2 regions of the Methylobacterium sp. A54F genome follow, and region 1 is predicted to be linked to the other one. Evidence: predicted binding sites of a transcription regulator. Region 1 holds the regulator's gene; the other holds the start of a gene.

The links. The regulator LexA, encoded in region 1, represses DNA repair genes until DNA is damaged. The targets are predictions, from matches to a motif close to TGTTCNNNNTGTGTTCNG.
Positions count from the first base shown of each region.
Region 2: a site for LexA is predicted at 2,304-2,321, ahead of ACLBXP_RS18985 (LexA family protein). Genes of this name have one in related genera too.

Region 1 is NZ_JBKFBF010000009.1:107,133-114,687, reverse strand. It holds gene cyoB (cytochrome o ubiquinol oxidase subunit I) at 1-923, shown strand, start outside; gene cyoC (cytochrome o ubiquinol oxidase subunit III) at 928-1,572, shown strand; gene cyoD (cytochrome o ubiquinol oxidase subunit IV) at 1,569-1,985, shown strand; gene ACLBXP_RS16110 (SURF1 family protein) at 2,023-2,781, shown strand; gene ACLBXP_RS16105 (DUF47 domain-containing protein) at 2,877-3,533, shown strand; gene ACLBXP_RS16100 (anion permease) at 3,537-4,544, shown strand; gene ACLBXP_RS16095 (hypothetical protein) at 4,558-4,866, opposite strand; gene lexA (transcriptional repressor LexA) at 5,174-5,896, shown strand; gene ACLBXP_RS16085 (ComEC/Rec2 family competence protein) at 5,890-7,555, opposite strand, start outside.
Region 2 is NZ_JBKFBF010000012.1:26,409-33,963, reverse strand. It holds gene ACLBXP_RS19010 (hypothetical protein) at 1-144, shown strand, start outside; gene ACLBXP_RS19005 (HigA family addiction module antitoxin) at 654-986, shown strand; gene ACLBXP_RS19000 (hypothetical protein) at 1,047-1,358, opposite strand; gene ACLBXP_RS18995 (hypothetical protein) at 1,699-1,953, opposite strand; gene ACLBXP_RS18990 (DUF6894 family protein) at 1,967-2,215, opposite strand; gene ACLBXP_RS18985 (LexA family protein) at 2,335-2,790, shown strand; gene ACLBXP_RS18980 (Y-family DNA polymerase) at 2,787-4,076, shown strand; gene ACLBXP_RS18975 (hypothetical protein) at 4,165-4,359, opposite strand; tRNA gene ACLBXP_RS18970 (tRNA-Thr) at 4,537-4,612, opposite strand; gene ACLBXP_RS18965 (NepR family anti-sigma factor) at 5,045-5,212, shown strand; gene ACLBXP_RS18960 (sigma-70 family RNA polymerase sigma factor) at 5,209-5,781, shown strand; gene ACLBXP_RS18955 (cytochrome-c peroxidase) at 5,853-6,887, shown strand; gene ACLBXP_RS18950 (hypothetical protein) at 7,069-7,555, shown strand, end outside.

The DNA.
Region 1 (7,555 bases):
CGACGATGATCATCTCGATCCCGACGGGCGCGAAGATCTTCAACTGGCTGTTCACGATGTACCGCGGCCGCATCCGCTTCGAGGTGCCGATGCTGTGGACGGTCGGCTTCATGATCACCTTCGTGATCGGCGGCATGACCGGCGTGCTGCTCGCGGTGCCACCGGCCGACTTCGTTCTGCACAACTCGCTGTTCCTGATCGCGCACTTCCACAACGTGATCATCGGCGGCGTGGTGTTCGGGCTGCTCGCCGGCATCACCTACTGGTTCCCGAAGGCCTTCGGCTTCAAGCTCGACCCGTTCTGGGGGAAGATGTCGTTCTGGTTCTGGCTCACCGGCTTCTGGTTCGCCTTCATGCCGCTCTACATCCTCGGCCTGATGGGCGTGACCCGGCGCCTGCAGCACTTCGACGACCCATCGCTGCAGATCTGGTTCGTGATCGCGGCCTTCGGCGCCTTCCTGATCCTGCTCGGCATCCTGTCGTTCATCGTGCAGCTCGTCGTCAGCTTCATGCGGCGCGAGGCCCTGCGGGACACGACGGGCGACCCGTGGGACGGACGGACCCTGGAATGGTCGACCTCCTCGCCGCCGCCGGACTACAACTTCGCCTTCACGCCGGTGATCCACGACCACGACGCCTGGTCCGACATGAAGCGCCGCGGCTACAGCCGCCCGCTCCAGGGCTACCGGCCGATCCACATGCCGCGCAACACCGGCACCGGCGCGATCCTCGGCGCCCTGAGCCTGGTCTTCTCGTTCGCGATGATTTGGTACATCTGGTGGCTCGCGGCCCTGAGCTTCGCGGCGATGGCGGTCGTCACCATCCTGCACACCTTCAACTACAACCGGGACTTCTACATCCCGGCGGACGAGGTGGTCCGGGCCGAGAGCCGGCGGACCGCCCTCCTGAGCGGACGGGTCTGATCCGATGGCTTCCCACGCAGACGCGGTCGTGAGCCCGCGGCAGCTCCCCGCCCAGGACGCGCCGGTCTTCCACCTGGAGGAGGACCACCACCCCGAGAACGGCACCGCCCTCGGGTTCTGGCTCTACCTGATGAGCGACTGCCTCATCTTCGCGGTCCTGTTCGCGACCTACGCCGTGCTCGGGCGCAACTACGCGGCCGGGCCCTCGCCCAAGGACCTGTTCGAGCTGCCGCTGGTGGCCGTGAACACGTCCATGCTGCTCCTGTCCTCCATCACCTACGGCTTCGCCATGCTGGAGATGGAGCGGGACCGGCAGGGCGCGACCCTCGGCTGGCTCGCGGTGACGGGTCTGTTCGGCCTCTGCTTCGTCGGCATCGAGCTCTACGAGTTCGCCCACCTGATCCACGAGGGCGCGACGCCGCAGCGCAGCGGGTTCCTGTCGGCCTTCTACACGCTGGTGGGCACCCACGGGCTGCACGTCAGCCTCGGCATCGTCTGGCTCGTCACCCTGATGGTGCAGGTGCGCCAGCGCGGCCTCGTGCCGGAGAACCGCCGCCGGCTGATGTGCCTGTCGATGTTCTGGCACTTCCTCGACGTGATCTGGATCGGCGTCTTCACCTTCGTCTACCTGATGGGAGTGCTGCAATGAGCGCGGCCGCGAAGACCGCCCACCCCGCCGCGGACGACGCGCACGCTCACGACGCGCACGGCCACCACCACGAGGGCGGCGCCCACGGCACCTTCCGGAGCTACATGACCGGCTTCGTGCTGTCGGTCATCCTCACCGCGATCCCGTTCTGGCTGGTGATGGCCGACGTGCTGGGCGATGCCCGCATCACGAGCCTCGTGATCATGGGCTTCGCGGTCGTGCAGATCTTCGTGCACATGATCTACTTCCTGCACATGAACACGAAGTCCGAGGGCGGCTGGACCTTCCTGGCCCTCATCTTCACGCTGACCCTGGTGGTGATCACGCTGATCGGCTCGCTCTGGGTGATGTACCACCTCAACGCGAACATGATGCCGATGTCGCCCGCGGACATGAAGCACCACATGCCCTGAAGTCGGCGCCGGCCGACGCCCGCGCCGCTCCGGTCCCGTGTCGCAGCCTCCATCCGACGTCCGGCCGCCGCGCCGCGCCGCCGCCCTCGCACTCGCGGGCGCCTGCCTCCTGGCAGCCTGCGCCTTCCTGGCGCTCGGGATCTGGCAGGTGGAGCGGCGGGCCTGGAAGCTCGACCTCATCGCCCGCGTCGAGGCGCGGATCCACGCGCCGGCGGCGCCAGCCCCGCCGCCCGCGGAGTGGACGCGGATCAAGGCTGCGCAGGACCCCTACCGGCACGTCGCGGCCGCCGGCACCTACCTGCGGGACGCGGACACCCTCGTGCAGGCCGTGACCGAACTCGGCGCCGGCTTCTGGGTGCTCACCCCGCTGCGCGACACGCGCGGCTTCACCCTCCTGATCAACCGCGGCTTCGTGCCCGCGGAGCGGCGCGACCCGGCCGCCCGCGAGCCGCCCGCGGGCGAGGTCTCCGTCACCGGCCTCCTGCGCCTCACCGAGCCCGGCGGCGCCTTCCTGCGCGCGAACGACCCGGGGGCCGGGCGCTGGTATTCCCGCGACGTCGCGGCGATCGCGGCCGCGCGCGGGCTGCCCGAGGCGGCCCCCTACTTCGTCGACGCCGACGCCACGCCCGCGGGGGCCCTCCCGGTGGGCGGCCTCACGATCGTGGCCTTCCGCAACGACCACCTCGTCTACGCCCTCACCTGGTTCGCGCTGGCGGCGATGTCGGGGGCGGGGGCCCTCTACCTGCTGCGGGACCTGCTGCCGAGGGACCTGCGCGGCCGGCGCAGCAACCCTTGAGCCCGCGCGAAGCGTAGCCGGCTTGAAAACCGCAACGCTCGGCGCAACGCTCGGCCGCGCACCGGGTTGTTGCACGCGACGCACGGGGGACGACGATGCTCGGCTGGTTCAGGGCGCTGATGCCCCGTGAGGATCGCTTCTTCGACCTGTTCGAGCGGCATGCCCGCACCCTGGTGGCCGGCGCCGAGGCCCTGGAGGGCGTCCTGCGCGGCGGCCCGACGGTTCCCGAGCATTGCCGGGTGATCGTGGAGCAGGAGCAGGCGGCCGACGCCATCACGGCCGAGGTGCTCCTCGCGGTCCGCCGCAGCTTCATCACGCCCTTCGACCGCGGGGACATCAAGGACCTGATCCAGTCGATGGACGACGCCATCGACCAGATGCACAAGACGGTGAAGACCATCGCGCTCTACGAGGTGCGCAGCTTCGAGCCGCTGATGCAGGAGCTTGGCGGCACGGTGGTGGAGGCCGCCCGCCTCACCGCGCAGGCGATTCCCCTCCTCGGCGCGATCGGCCAGGAGGCCGGCCGCATCAGCACGCTCACCGAGGCGATCACCAAGGTCGAGGGGCGCTCGGACGAATTGCACGAGCGCGGCCTGCGGGACCTCTTCGCCACGCACGGCAAGGCCGGCCCGGACAGCAACGCCATGGCCTACATCATCGGCAGCGAGATCTACGGGCACCTCGAGGACGTGGTCGACCGCTTCGAGGACGTCGCCAACGAGATCAGCGGCATCGTCATCGAGAACATCTGAGCGATGGACGCGGGCGCCCTCGCCTTTCCCCTGCTCGCCGGCCTCGTCGGCTTCGCGCTGCTGTTCGACTTCCTGAACGGCCTGCACGACGCGGCGAACTCGATCGCGACCATCGTCTCGACCCGGGTGCTGCGGCCGCAATACGCGGTGCTCTGGGCGGCCTTCTTCAACTTCATCGCGTTCCTGTTCTTCGGGCTGCACGTCGCGCAGACCCTCGGGACCGGCATCGTCGATGCGGGGATCGTCGACCCGCGGGTGATCTTCGCCGCGCTCGCGGGCGCCATCGTCTGGAACGTCGCGACCTGGATCCTCGGCATCCCGTCGAGCTCGTCGCACGCGCTGATCGGAGGCCTCGTGGGCGGGGGCGTGGCGAAGGCCGGCTTCTCCGCGGTGGTGTGGGGCGGCCTCCTCAAGACCGTCGCGGCGATCGTGCTCTCTCCCCTCCTCGGCTTCGTGCTGGCGCTGCTCCTCGTGCTGATCGTGTCCTGGGCCTGCGTGCGCGCGACGCCGTTCGCCGTGGACAGGCGCTTCCGCATCCTGCAATTCGCCTCGGCCTCCCTCTACTCGCTGGGCCACGGCGGCAACGACGCCCAGAAGACCATGGGGATCATCGCGGTGCTGCTCTACGCGCAGGGGCACCTCGGTGAGAGCTTCCACGTCCCCCTCTGGGTCGTGCTCTCCTGCCAGTCGGCGATGGCGCTCGGCACTCTGTTCGGGGGCTGGCGCATCGTGCACACGATGGGCTCGCGCATCACCCGGCTCAACCCGATGCAGGGCTTCTGCGCCGAGACCGGGGGCGCGCTGACCCTGTTCCTCGCGACCTGGCTCGGCGTGCCCGTCTCCACGACCCACACCATCACGGGCGCGATCATCGGCGTGGGTGCGGCGCGGCGCGCCTCCGCGGTGCGCTGGGGCGTCGCCGGGGATATCGTGACGGCCTGGGTGCTGACCCTGCCGGCGGCCGCCCTCATCGCGGCCGGAACCTACCTCGTCACCGGTCTCTTCGGCTGAGGGTGCGATCCTCTCAGGGCCGAGCCTTGCCGGCGACCTCCCGGACGAAGGCGAGGCAGCGGCTGCGATCGGCCGGATCCGTCACGCGCCCGAAGGCCTCGAGGAGTTCCGCGGTCTGCGCCACGAGGCCGAGATCGGTCGCGCTCTCCTCACGGTCGCCGGCGCCCGCGAGGGGGTCCCCCGTCAGCAAGGCGTCCTCGCTCGTGCCGAGCGCCGCCGCGATCCGCCTCACCATCGTGCGCCCGGACGTCGCCTCCGGCGCCGCCTCGAACCCGGACAGGTTCATGCGGTCGTCGCGCTCGCTCCGCTCGCCACCCATCATGGTACCACGCCCCCACTCTTCGAATTTTGGCCGAACGCTCTAGCTTTCAGTCCAATGATGCACAATCATCCGGTGCACAATGCAGACGTCTACCGAGGTGCGGCGGACCCGCGCAGCGACGGAACGAGACCTGTGCCAGCGCGGGACCGACGCGGGCATCCGGCCGGCGTCCGCGGCCAGACAGCAGAACTCGTGCCGACCGGTTCGAGCCGCTCTTGCGGAACACTTGCGGAACGTTTAGCCTGTTCGCTGTTTGTTTCTGCGACCGCGCGCCGCGTGGGCGCCCACCTTGAGACAGGTCGAACCGATGCTGACGCGTAAGCAGTTGGATCTCCTCCGCTTCATCCAGCAGCGCATGCGCGAGAGCGGCGTGCCTCCCTCCTTCGATGAGATGAAGGATGCGCTGGACCTCAAGTCGAAGTCGGGCATTCACCGCCTGATCACCGCCCTGGAGGAGCGCGGCTTCCTGCGTCGCCTGCCGAATCGGGCCCGCGCGATCGAGGTGATTCGCATGCCCGAGACGCTCGGCAGCGCCGCCGGCGCGGCGAGCGAGGTGCGGCGCTTCACCCCGAGCGTCGTCGAGGGCGGACGGGCGAAGGCTGCGCCGCCGCGGCCGACCACGACGCAGATCGTCGATGAGGCGGGCCGGGCCGTGACGATCCCCGTGATGGGACGCATCGCGGCCGGTACGCCGATCTCCGCGATCCAGAACCAGAGCCATGCCATCACCCTGTCGCCGGACTTCGTGGCGGGCGGTGAGCATTATGCGCTCGAGGTTCGCGGCGATTCGATGGTCGAGGCCGGCATCCTGGACGGGGACCTCGTGGTCATCCGCAAGCAGGAGACCGCCAACACCGGCGACATCATCGTGGCGCTCATCGACGACGAGGAGGCGACCCTGAAGCGCCTGCGTCGCCGCGGTTCCTCGATCGCGCTGGAGGCGGCGAACCCCGCCTACGAGACGCGGGTGTTCGGGCCGGACCGCGTTCGGATCCAGGGTCGCCTCGTCAGCCTCGTCCGGCGCTACTGAAGCGATTCGGCTGAGGGCGGGTCGGGCTCGTCCTCGCCCGGCGGCCGCACGGTGGCGGGCGGTCCCTGGGCGGGTTCGGGCCGCGCCGCGGGACTTGGCCGTCGCCAGGGCGGCGTGCGGACCGGATCGCGGGCGTTCGTGACGCGCGGGCCCTCGCCCGTGAAGCGGATCGCCACGGCGCCGTGCCGGGCGAGGTAAGCCCGGTCGATCACGAGCGGTGCCGCGCAGGCCGCCGGTGCCGCTCGGGCGCTGACGAGGATCGCGGCCCGGGCGCAATCCTCCGCGAAGGCACGGCCATCTCGCACCAGGGCGACCGCGCCGCCCCCCGCCATCGTCGCGGTGCACCCGAGGCGATCGCAGCGCCCGCCCGCGGCAAGCTCCGAGGCCTGCCGCCCGTCCCCGTCGGCGCGCAGCCATTGTTCGACCACGAAGGACGGCGCCCGCCCGACCAGCATCAGCCGGCCTGCGCCGTCGCGCAGCGCGAGGCCCCCGCCCTCGCGATCGACGTAGAGGTCGTGCCGCTCCGGGACCGCCGCGAGTGCGAGGCCGAGGGCCGCCGGGGCGAGGCTCAGCCAGCGCAGGCGCGAGGCCGGCAGCGTCGCGAGGAGCAGGGCGAGGCCGAGGAGCGCGAGGGCGCCCGTGCCGAAGGCCGGCACCACGACGGTGGCGTGGCCGAACCCGGCGATCCACTCGGAGGTCGTGAGCATGCCCCGCACCGCGAGGCCCATCAGCCACCAGACCGGCTGGTCCAGGGCGAAGGGGTAGGCCAGGATGCCGAGCACCGCGGCGGGCATCACCGCGAGGGAGACCAGGGGCAGGGTCAGGGCGTTCCCGAGGATCCCGAACGGCTGCACGGTCTGGAAGTGATAGGTCGCGAACGGCGCGGTGGCGCATTGCGCGACGAGGGTCGTGGCGAGCGTTCCGATGACGGCGGTCCCGGCGAGCGCGATCAGGCGCCCCAGGCGCCCGGCCCCCTCCCGCCGCAGGAACCCGGCGCCGAGGAGCGGCGCGCAGGCGATGAGCCCGGCGACCGCGCCGAACGACATCTGGAAGCTCGGGCCGAGCAGCGCCTCCGGCTCGCGGGCGAGCGCCACCAGCGCCGCGAGGGCGAGGTTGCGCATGCTGAGGGCGGGCCGGTCCACCAGGATCGCGCCGAGCATGATCAGGGTCATGAGGAGCGCCCGCTCGGCCGCCACGTCCCAGCCCGAGAACACGCAGTAGGCGGTCACGCCCGTCATCGCGAAGCCCGCGGCGATCTTCTTGATCGGCCAGGTGAGGGCGAGGAACGGGACGAGGGCGAGGATCGCCCGGATCAGCCAGAACACCACGCCGGCGGCGAGCACCATGTGGAGCCCCGAGATCGAGATGACGTGGTAAATCCCGGCCGCCCGCAGCACCGCGCTGGTCTCCGGGCTGATCAGGCCGCGCTTGCCCGTGACGAGGGCCGCCGCGACCGCGCCGGCCTGCCCCCCGTTGGCGTCGGTGATCCGCCGCGTCAGGGCGTTGCGCGCCGCATCGACCGCCGCGGCGATCCGCAGGCCGAGGTCGGGGGGCTCGGGCGGCGCGCGGACCTCGATCCGCCCCACGAGCGAGCCCACCGCGCCGATGCCGCGGAAGTAGGCGTCGCGGGCGAAATCGTAGCCGCCCGGCCGCGCGGCC
Region 2 (7,555 bases), on a different contig from region 1:
CTCGAACAGTTCTACGGTGATGTGCCGCCGTCCCATCTTGCAGATACGAATGAATTACTCAATCTATGGTATCGCCTCAAAACTGACGCCGAGCGCAACAGAGCCCTCGACGCTCTCCGTAGCATTTTGGACGAGAAAGCGTAAATTCTAACAGCGCTGATGTAGCGCGAATGATACAGTAATCGACCGGAAGAATGATAAGTTTCCACATCCTCGCTGGTGAGGGTGTGCCTTGATCACTTCCCGTCTCGGATCTCCGAGGCGGGTTTTTTCTCGTTTGGGTTCACCTATGTGAAACCCGTTGACGCCGCGACATGCCATGGCTGTTCCGTCGGTGGGCATGCGTTCTCGCCGGCATGGGTCCTGTCGGCACGTATCCGCCCCCAAGCGGTGCTGGCGGGACCCTTCAGCCGCTCTGCCTTAGCCCGCCCGGCTCGCGCCGCGGCGGGCTTTTTCGTGCGTTGGTGGTCAGCCCCACCTCTCTGGCCGCGGCGCCTGCCACCTCACCTCATTCACTCGGTAGTTCGTCTTGCTCGGCCAGTGCCGCCAAGTCTCGACCCGGGGGCGTCCTAGGCCTCAATTTCGCATTGTAGCAAGCGTCGGGATTTCGATGCCTGCGGCAGGTGTGCTGGGTCGGCTTGAGGAGGCGCGTGATGGCAAGGAAGGCGGCGGTCCGGCGACTAACCCCTGCACCTACCCACCCAGGGCGCATTCTTCGCGAGGAGGTCCTGGCCGCTCTTGAGATGTCGATCCCCGATGCGGCTGCCTACCTCGGCATCTCACGGCAGGCGCTCCACCGCTTCGTGATGGAGCGATCAGGCGTGACGCCGAACATGGCACTTCGGCTTGGTAAGTTCTGCGGCAATGGACCAGAGGCGTGGCTCAACCTTCAGAGCCTTTACGACCTATGGCGCCTCAGGCCCGAGATCGCACAAGAGTTGGAGAGGATTCCGACGATGCATCCATCGGGGAGGGCATGTCGTTGACCGTCGCGGCATTGAGCTATCAGGATTGGTGGCCGGTGAGACGATACAGCGTGACCAGCCCTATTCCGCTCCGCGCTTGGGCAACACGTACCCCGCCCGCCAGACGCCAATCTCCGACAGCGTGGAGCCACCGGCAAAGCCCACGAGCCCTTCGTCTACGAGCACCCGCAGGACAGCGCCGATCTCCTCGATGCTGATCAGCTTGCCCGTCCGCTCCAGGATCCAGATCTCGATCTCCACCCCTGTGGCGTAGGGCGCCAGAGCCTCGACGGCTTCAAAGATCAGGGCTCTGACGCGGGCGGCACGCGTGCGTCGAGCCGAGGCGAGCATAACGGCCGTCAGCGTGATCGTGAGGCTGAAGAGTAGGATCAAGGCCCATTCTACCATGCCCCGTCGGTCGCCCCTCTTCGGGATCGCCGTGCCCGACCCAGTGCGGCCAGGGCTCGATCTTCCGCGTCGTCACAGCATGATCATGTTAGCCTGACCGCGGCGTCGGGTACGTACTTCTTTGGTCTAGCTGGTCGAAGGAGATCGGCGCCACGTGCTCACGCCTGCGCCCGCATCTTCTGCAGGAAGTCCCCAGTTAGCGTCGCTACCATCTAGGTTATCATGATGTGATCAGATTCGCGGGGGCGGGCTCGCAGTGTCATTAGAGACCCGCCAGTAGCAACACGCGACCGGGGGCTCATGTATCCACCCGCCCCTAGCGGCTCTACCCACCCTGCAGCATCTCAGCGAAATCCTCCGGCACTTCGCCGAACTGCCCGAGGATCGCCGCACTCTCTAACTCTCCGGTCTCATCGTCGGCCACGATCCGGATCGCAGCCGTACCCGGCAGCCGGCCGGCCATGGCCTCGGCCCGCTTCAGCGCCCCGTTCTCCGTCGGCGCGATCTGCCGCTCGCCCGGACCGAGGCGCTTCCGCTTCAGCACGAAGGTCTGCACGAGGTAGCTCATCTTCATCGCCATCGTCGGTCTCCTCTCAGGCTGCCTGCCGCTCGGACCGCACATCGCGGAAGTCGAGCGTAAGGACGCGCCGCCCCGCGGCATCGTGCACGTCGACGATCCAGCCCGACCAGTCGAGCCGGCCGCCGCAGCCCGCCATCATCTCGCGCGCCATGCTCTCAGCCTGGGCGTAGGCCATCTCGGCGTTCTTCAGCCGCTTGCCGATCCGATCGAACACGGCATCGCGACCGTCCGTGCAGTGAAAGCGGTAACGCTCCGCACCCATTGCGTTTCTCCTGAACCATCCACAGGCGTGCACAGGCACGAACCGGCCCTTCGCCCAATCCGATTGAACTCGGACAGCGCCTGCTGTTTGTTCTGCTTTCGTTCTTGCGGGAGTGGGTCTTGGACGTCTACCGTGTCGGTGCATTAGCCGCAGGCGATCGCGGTCTCGTCCACATCCCGATCCTGGGTCCTTATCTCTGCGCCGGCTTTCCCTCGCCCGCCGACGACTTCCTGGAGGGCGCTCTCGAACTGCCGCGCTGGCTCGCTCCGAACCCGCCAGCCACCTTTGCCTGGAACATCGCGGGCGACTCCATGCGCGGCGCCGGCATCTTCGACCGTGACCTTGCCGTGGTCGATCGCAGCCTCAACCCCGGCCACGGCAGCGTCGTGGTGGCCGCGATCGGCGGCGAGATGTCGATCAAGCGCATGCTGATCGAGGGCAACGTCGCGCGCCTCGCCTTCGACAACCCCGACATGCCCGCCTTCGCGGTGGAGGACCTCGCCGAGGGTGAGATCTGGGGCGTGGTGCGCTTTTCGATCCGCTGGCATGTCGCGCGAGCCGGGCTCGTGCGATGAGCCGCGCCATCGCGCTGATCGACGGCAACTCGTTCTACTGCTCCTGCGAGCGGGTGTTCGACCCCAAGCTCGCCGGCGTGCCCGTCATCGTGCTCTCGAACAACGACGGCTGCGCCATCGCTCGCACGGCTGAGGCCAAGGCGCTCGGCATCCGCATGGGCGAGCCCTACTTTAAGATCCGCGAGTTGTGCCGCCAGAAGGGCGTGCGGGTGTTCTCCTCGAACTACACCCTCTACGGCGACATGTCGGCGCGCACCAACGCAGTCTACCGCGACTTCGCGCAGGCCGTGGAGATCTACTCGATCGACGAGAGCTTCCTCGACCTCTCGGACGTGCGAGAGGGTCAGCGCCTGGAGCTCGCCCGCGACCTGCGCGCCACGGTGCGGGCCTGGACTGGCATCCCGACCTGCGTCGGCATCGGCCCCACAAAGACGCTCGCCAAGCTCGCCAACCACATCGCCAAGAGCATCCCAGAGCTCGGCGGCGTGTGCGACCTCTGCGACGAGGACGAGCGCGCGGCTTGGCTCTGCCGAGTGCATGTCGGCGAGGTCTGGGGGATCGGGCGGGCCTCTCTCGCCAAGCTCGAGGCGATGGGCGTCGACAGCGTGGCGGACCTGCGCGACCTCGACCCGCGACCGGTGCGCAAGGCGATGACGGTGGTGGGCGAGCGCATCATCCACGAACTGCGCGGGCTCGCCTGCCTGCCGCTCGAGCTGATGCCGGCGCAGCGCAAGGGCTGCGCGGTGACGCGCTCGTTCTCAAGCCGCATCACCGACCGGGCGACGCTGGAGGAGGCGGTGGCGGCGCACGCGGCGCGGCTCGGCGAGAAGCTGCGGCGCGGCGGGCTCGGCACCAACCACGTCAGCGTCTTCTACCATACGAGCGAGCACGACCGCGGCGAGCCGATGCGCTCGGTCTCGACGACGGTGACGCTGCCGGAGGCGACGAACGACACGCTGGTGCTGATTCGCGCGGCTTGCCACGGGGTAGCTAAGACCTGGCGGGAGCCTGCCGAGCGGGCATGGCGCTACTCGAAGGCCGGGGTGATCACTACGGACCTGATGCGGCTGGCGGACAGCCCGCGGGCGCTGATTGGGCGGATGGATCGCGAGCGCTCCGGCGCGCTGATGGCTGCGATGGACACCTGCAATGCGCGCTTCGGTCGCGGCAGCGTGGTGCCTGCGCGCGCTGGGCTCGAGCCCAAGCGGGCGTGGAACACCAAGTTCGAGATGCGCACGCCGCGCTACACCACTCAGGTGAGCGAGCTGCCCACGGCGCATGCGTGAGCCCTCGCGACCAGAGGCGTCGGGTCAAGGGGTCGGTGAGCCAGGATCAGCGTCGTTCGCATCCTGGCCGTCGGAACGCGTCGTCTGCCTACGAGGCGGTGATCGCCTTCGTTGCAGGCTCGTGCACGCGGATCGCACCAGAGAAGTCGAGCCCATCGCCCGCTCCGAGCAGAAACAGGCTCGTGGTCAGGTCCACGCGGCAGGCGTCTACCGCGGCGCGGACCTCGACTTCGGTGTTCGCCTTGGCCTTGTGGAGCTCGCCGAGGGTGGATGATTCGGCCATGTCGCTCTCAGACCGAGCCGGCAGGAACGTCCGAGCAACCAGTTCGGGACTTTTTTCGGGACTTCCTGTCTCGAAGCGCCGCAAATGCCCCCTTCTGTTCTCGCTCGGTTCGCATCTATTTCGACGGCGCAACCCCTGGAGAAATACAGAAAGCCCTGACTCTCCAAGGGGATAAGGTGGTGCCGGTTGCGGGACTTGAACTCGCGACCTACCGCTTACAAGGCGGTTGCTCTACCAGCTGAGCTAAACCGGCTCGGCTGCCTGCGCTACCAGCGCGGGTGGCACGGTGCAAGTCCGAAGCGGTGTCCGAACCGCAGCCGGGGGTCCGGCGCCCGCCCGTTCAGCGCCGGTTCAAGCTCGACAGTTCATCTGAATAACAAGGCCACGCTTTCGACGTCTAGCAGCAGCCTTTATTTCTGATTGTTTCAGAAAACAGCCGGGCATCGAAAGATTAAGCCCAGATGAATGCTGCTTTCAGAACCCGTTAAATCCGCCATCGCTAGCACGACGCCGATACGGCGATGCACCGGCCGCGGCCTCCGGATGACGGGGCATGCCGCCGGGCGGTGCGGAATCGTCGAGCCTCACCCGAAGGGCGACGATGACGGGCGGACACGGTGCGGATCGGAACGGCAAGGCTCCCTGGGAAGCCCCTTCTGAGGCCTCTTCGGAGATCCCTTGCCGCGTGGGCTCGACCCCGCGCGGCCGTCTCGATCCCGCGGCGCGTCGCCGGATCGGGCAGGGCCTGCGCGCCCTCTACGCGGATGTCCTGTCCGCGCCCGTCCCCGTCCGCTTCGAGGTGCTGCTCGCGACTCTCGCCGCCCGGCCCGCACCCGAGGAGTCCGCGCGATGATGCAGACCGTTCCCGTCGGCACGCCCCCGGGCGCCGATGCCGAGATGCGCGATCTCCTCCTCGGCGCGATCCCGGCGCTACGCGCCTTCGCCTTCTCGCTGACCTACGACCTCGACCGCAGCGACGACCTCGTGCAGGACACCCTCGTGCGGGCCTGGACCAAAGCTGACAGCTTCCGGCGCGGCACGAACCTGACCGCGTGGCTGTTTACCATCCTGCGCAACCTGTTCTACTCCGAGCAGCGCAAGCGCAAGCGCGAGGTGGAGGACGCCGACGGCGCCATGGCGGCCCGCCTCACCAGCCTGCCCGAGCAGGACGTGCGGGTGGAGATGCGCGAGTTCCAGACGGCCCTCGACCGGCTGCCCTTCGCCCAGCGGGAGGCCCTGGTCCTCGTCGGCGCGCAGAGCTTCACCTACGAGGAGGCGGCCGAGATCTGCGGCGTCGCGGTCGGCACCATCAAGAGCCGCGTCAGCCGCGCCCGCGTCCGCCTGATCGAGGACCTCGGCATGCAGGGCACCGACGACATCGGCACCGATGCCCTGACCCGCGCGGCCCTCGCCCAGACCTGAGGCGCGACGCCGGCAGCGTTCACAGATCCTCAACGCCGCGGGGCCTATCAGGGAGGCGTGCGAGGTCGGTCATGATGTGGAAGGTCGGCGCAGCGCTCGCCGCGCTCGTCATGCTGCTGGGCGCCACGGGTCTCGAGGCTCCGGACCCGCGCGCGGCCTGGCGCCGGGACTACCGGGCGCCCGCCGCGATTCCGTTCCCGGAGGACAAGCCCTACGCGCAGGCGAAGGCCGAGCTCGGCCGCCGGCTGTTCTTCGATCCGATCCTGTCCGGCGACGGGTCGCGCGCCTGCGTGAGCTGCCACGTGCCCGATCTCGGCTGGAGCGACGGGCGCGCGCGGGCGCAGAGCCGCCACGACCGTGCGATGGACCTGCGCACGCCGACCCTCGTCAACCTCGCCTGGCAGGAGGGCCGCCTCGGCTGGGACGGCAAGTTCCGGGACCTCGAATCGGTCGCCTTCATGCCGATCACGGCGCCCGGCAACATGAACCTGCCGGAGGACGAGCTCCTGCGCCGGCTCGCCGCGGACGCGGGCTACGCCGCGGCCTTCGCGGGCGCCTTCCCGGACGCTGCCATCACCCGCCCGCGGGTCGAGGAGGCCTTGGGCACCTTCCAGCGGCTGATCGTCTCCGCGCCCGCGCCCTTCGACCGCTGGATCGCCGGGGACGAGGCCGCAATCGGGCCCGCCGCGAAGCGCGGCTTCGACCTGTTCAACGGCAAGGCCCATTGTGCCGCCTGCCACAGCGGCTGGTCGTTCAGCGACGGGTCGTTCCACGACATCGGCGTCGCCCGCGACGGCGACCTCGGCCGCGGCCGCTTCTTTCCGACCTCGCTCGCCCTCCAGCACGCCTTCAAGACGCCGAGCCTGCGCGAGATCGAGCGCCGCGCGCCCTACATGCACGACGGCTCGCTGGCGACGCTCGAAGCGGTGATCGAGCTCTACGACCGCGGCGGCATCGCCCGCCCGAGCCGCTCGCCCGAGATCAGGCCCCTGAACCTGACGGCGGGCGAGAAGGCCGACCTCGTCGCCTTCCTGCGCACCCTGAGCGGGGACGCGAACGCCGTGCCGGCGCTCGCGGCGCTCACCGGCGTACCGCCGCGGCCCTGATCAGACCGGCCTTTTTCGAGCACCATCGACCCCCGTCGACCCACGGTTCCGGCGTGCCTTTCGCCCACAACCCACAGCGTTAACCTTTGAGTAAGGTCTCTTAACAAACCGTTGGCGCGAACGGTCGAACGCTTGCACAGTGAAGTCCTCTCCGGTTGTTCAGCGTATTGCCGAGGCTTCGATGTGGCGCTCTAGGACGCGTTGCGGTCCGCTCTGCTCAGCGGTCCTGCTGTCCCTGCCCCTCGGTCTCGCGGGCACCGGACAGGCCGCGGCCCACGTCAAGTGGTTCTGCGCCTACGACGTCGCCGGGCAGCCCCGCGGCCTCGACCAGGTCCTGTGCGCGAACTTCGAGTGGCTGGTCGGCCTCGCGCTCGCCTCCCTGATGCTCGGCTGCCTCGCCGAGGGCACGCCGTTCGGCACGGCGCTCCTCAACGCCCTCGACCGGGTGACCGCCCGCCTGCGGGCGGATACCGGCCTGCTGGTGCGCGCGGTGCTCGGCTTCTTCTTCGTGTCGCTCTGGACGCTCGGGGGCATCATCCTGACGCCCGAGCTGCGGACGGACGCCGCCTGGGTGCCGCTTCTCCAGCTCGCCATCGCCGCCTGCCTGATCTGGGACCGGACGCTGCCGCTGGCCGGTCTCGGCATCGTGATCCTGTTCGGCTTCGCGA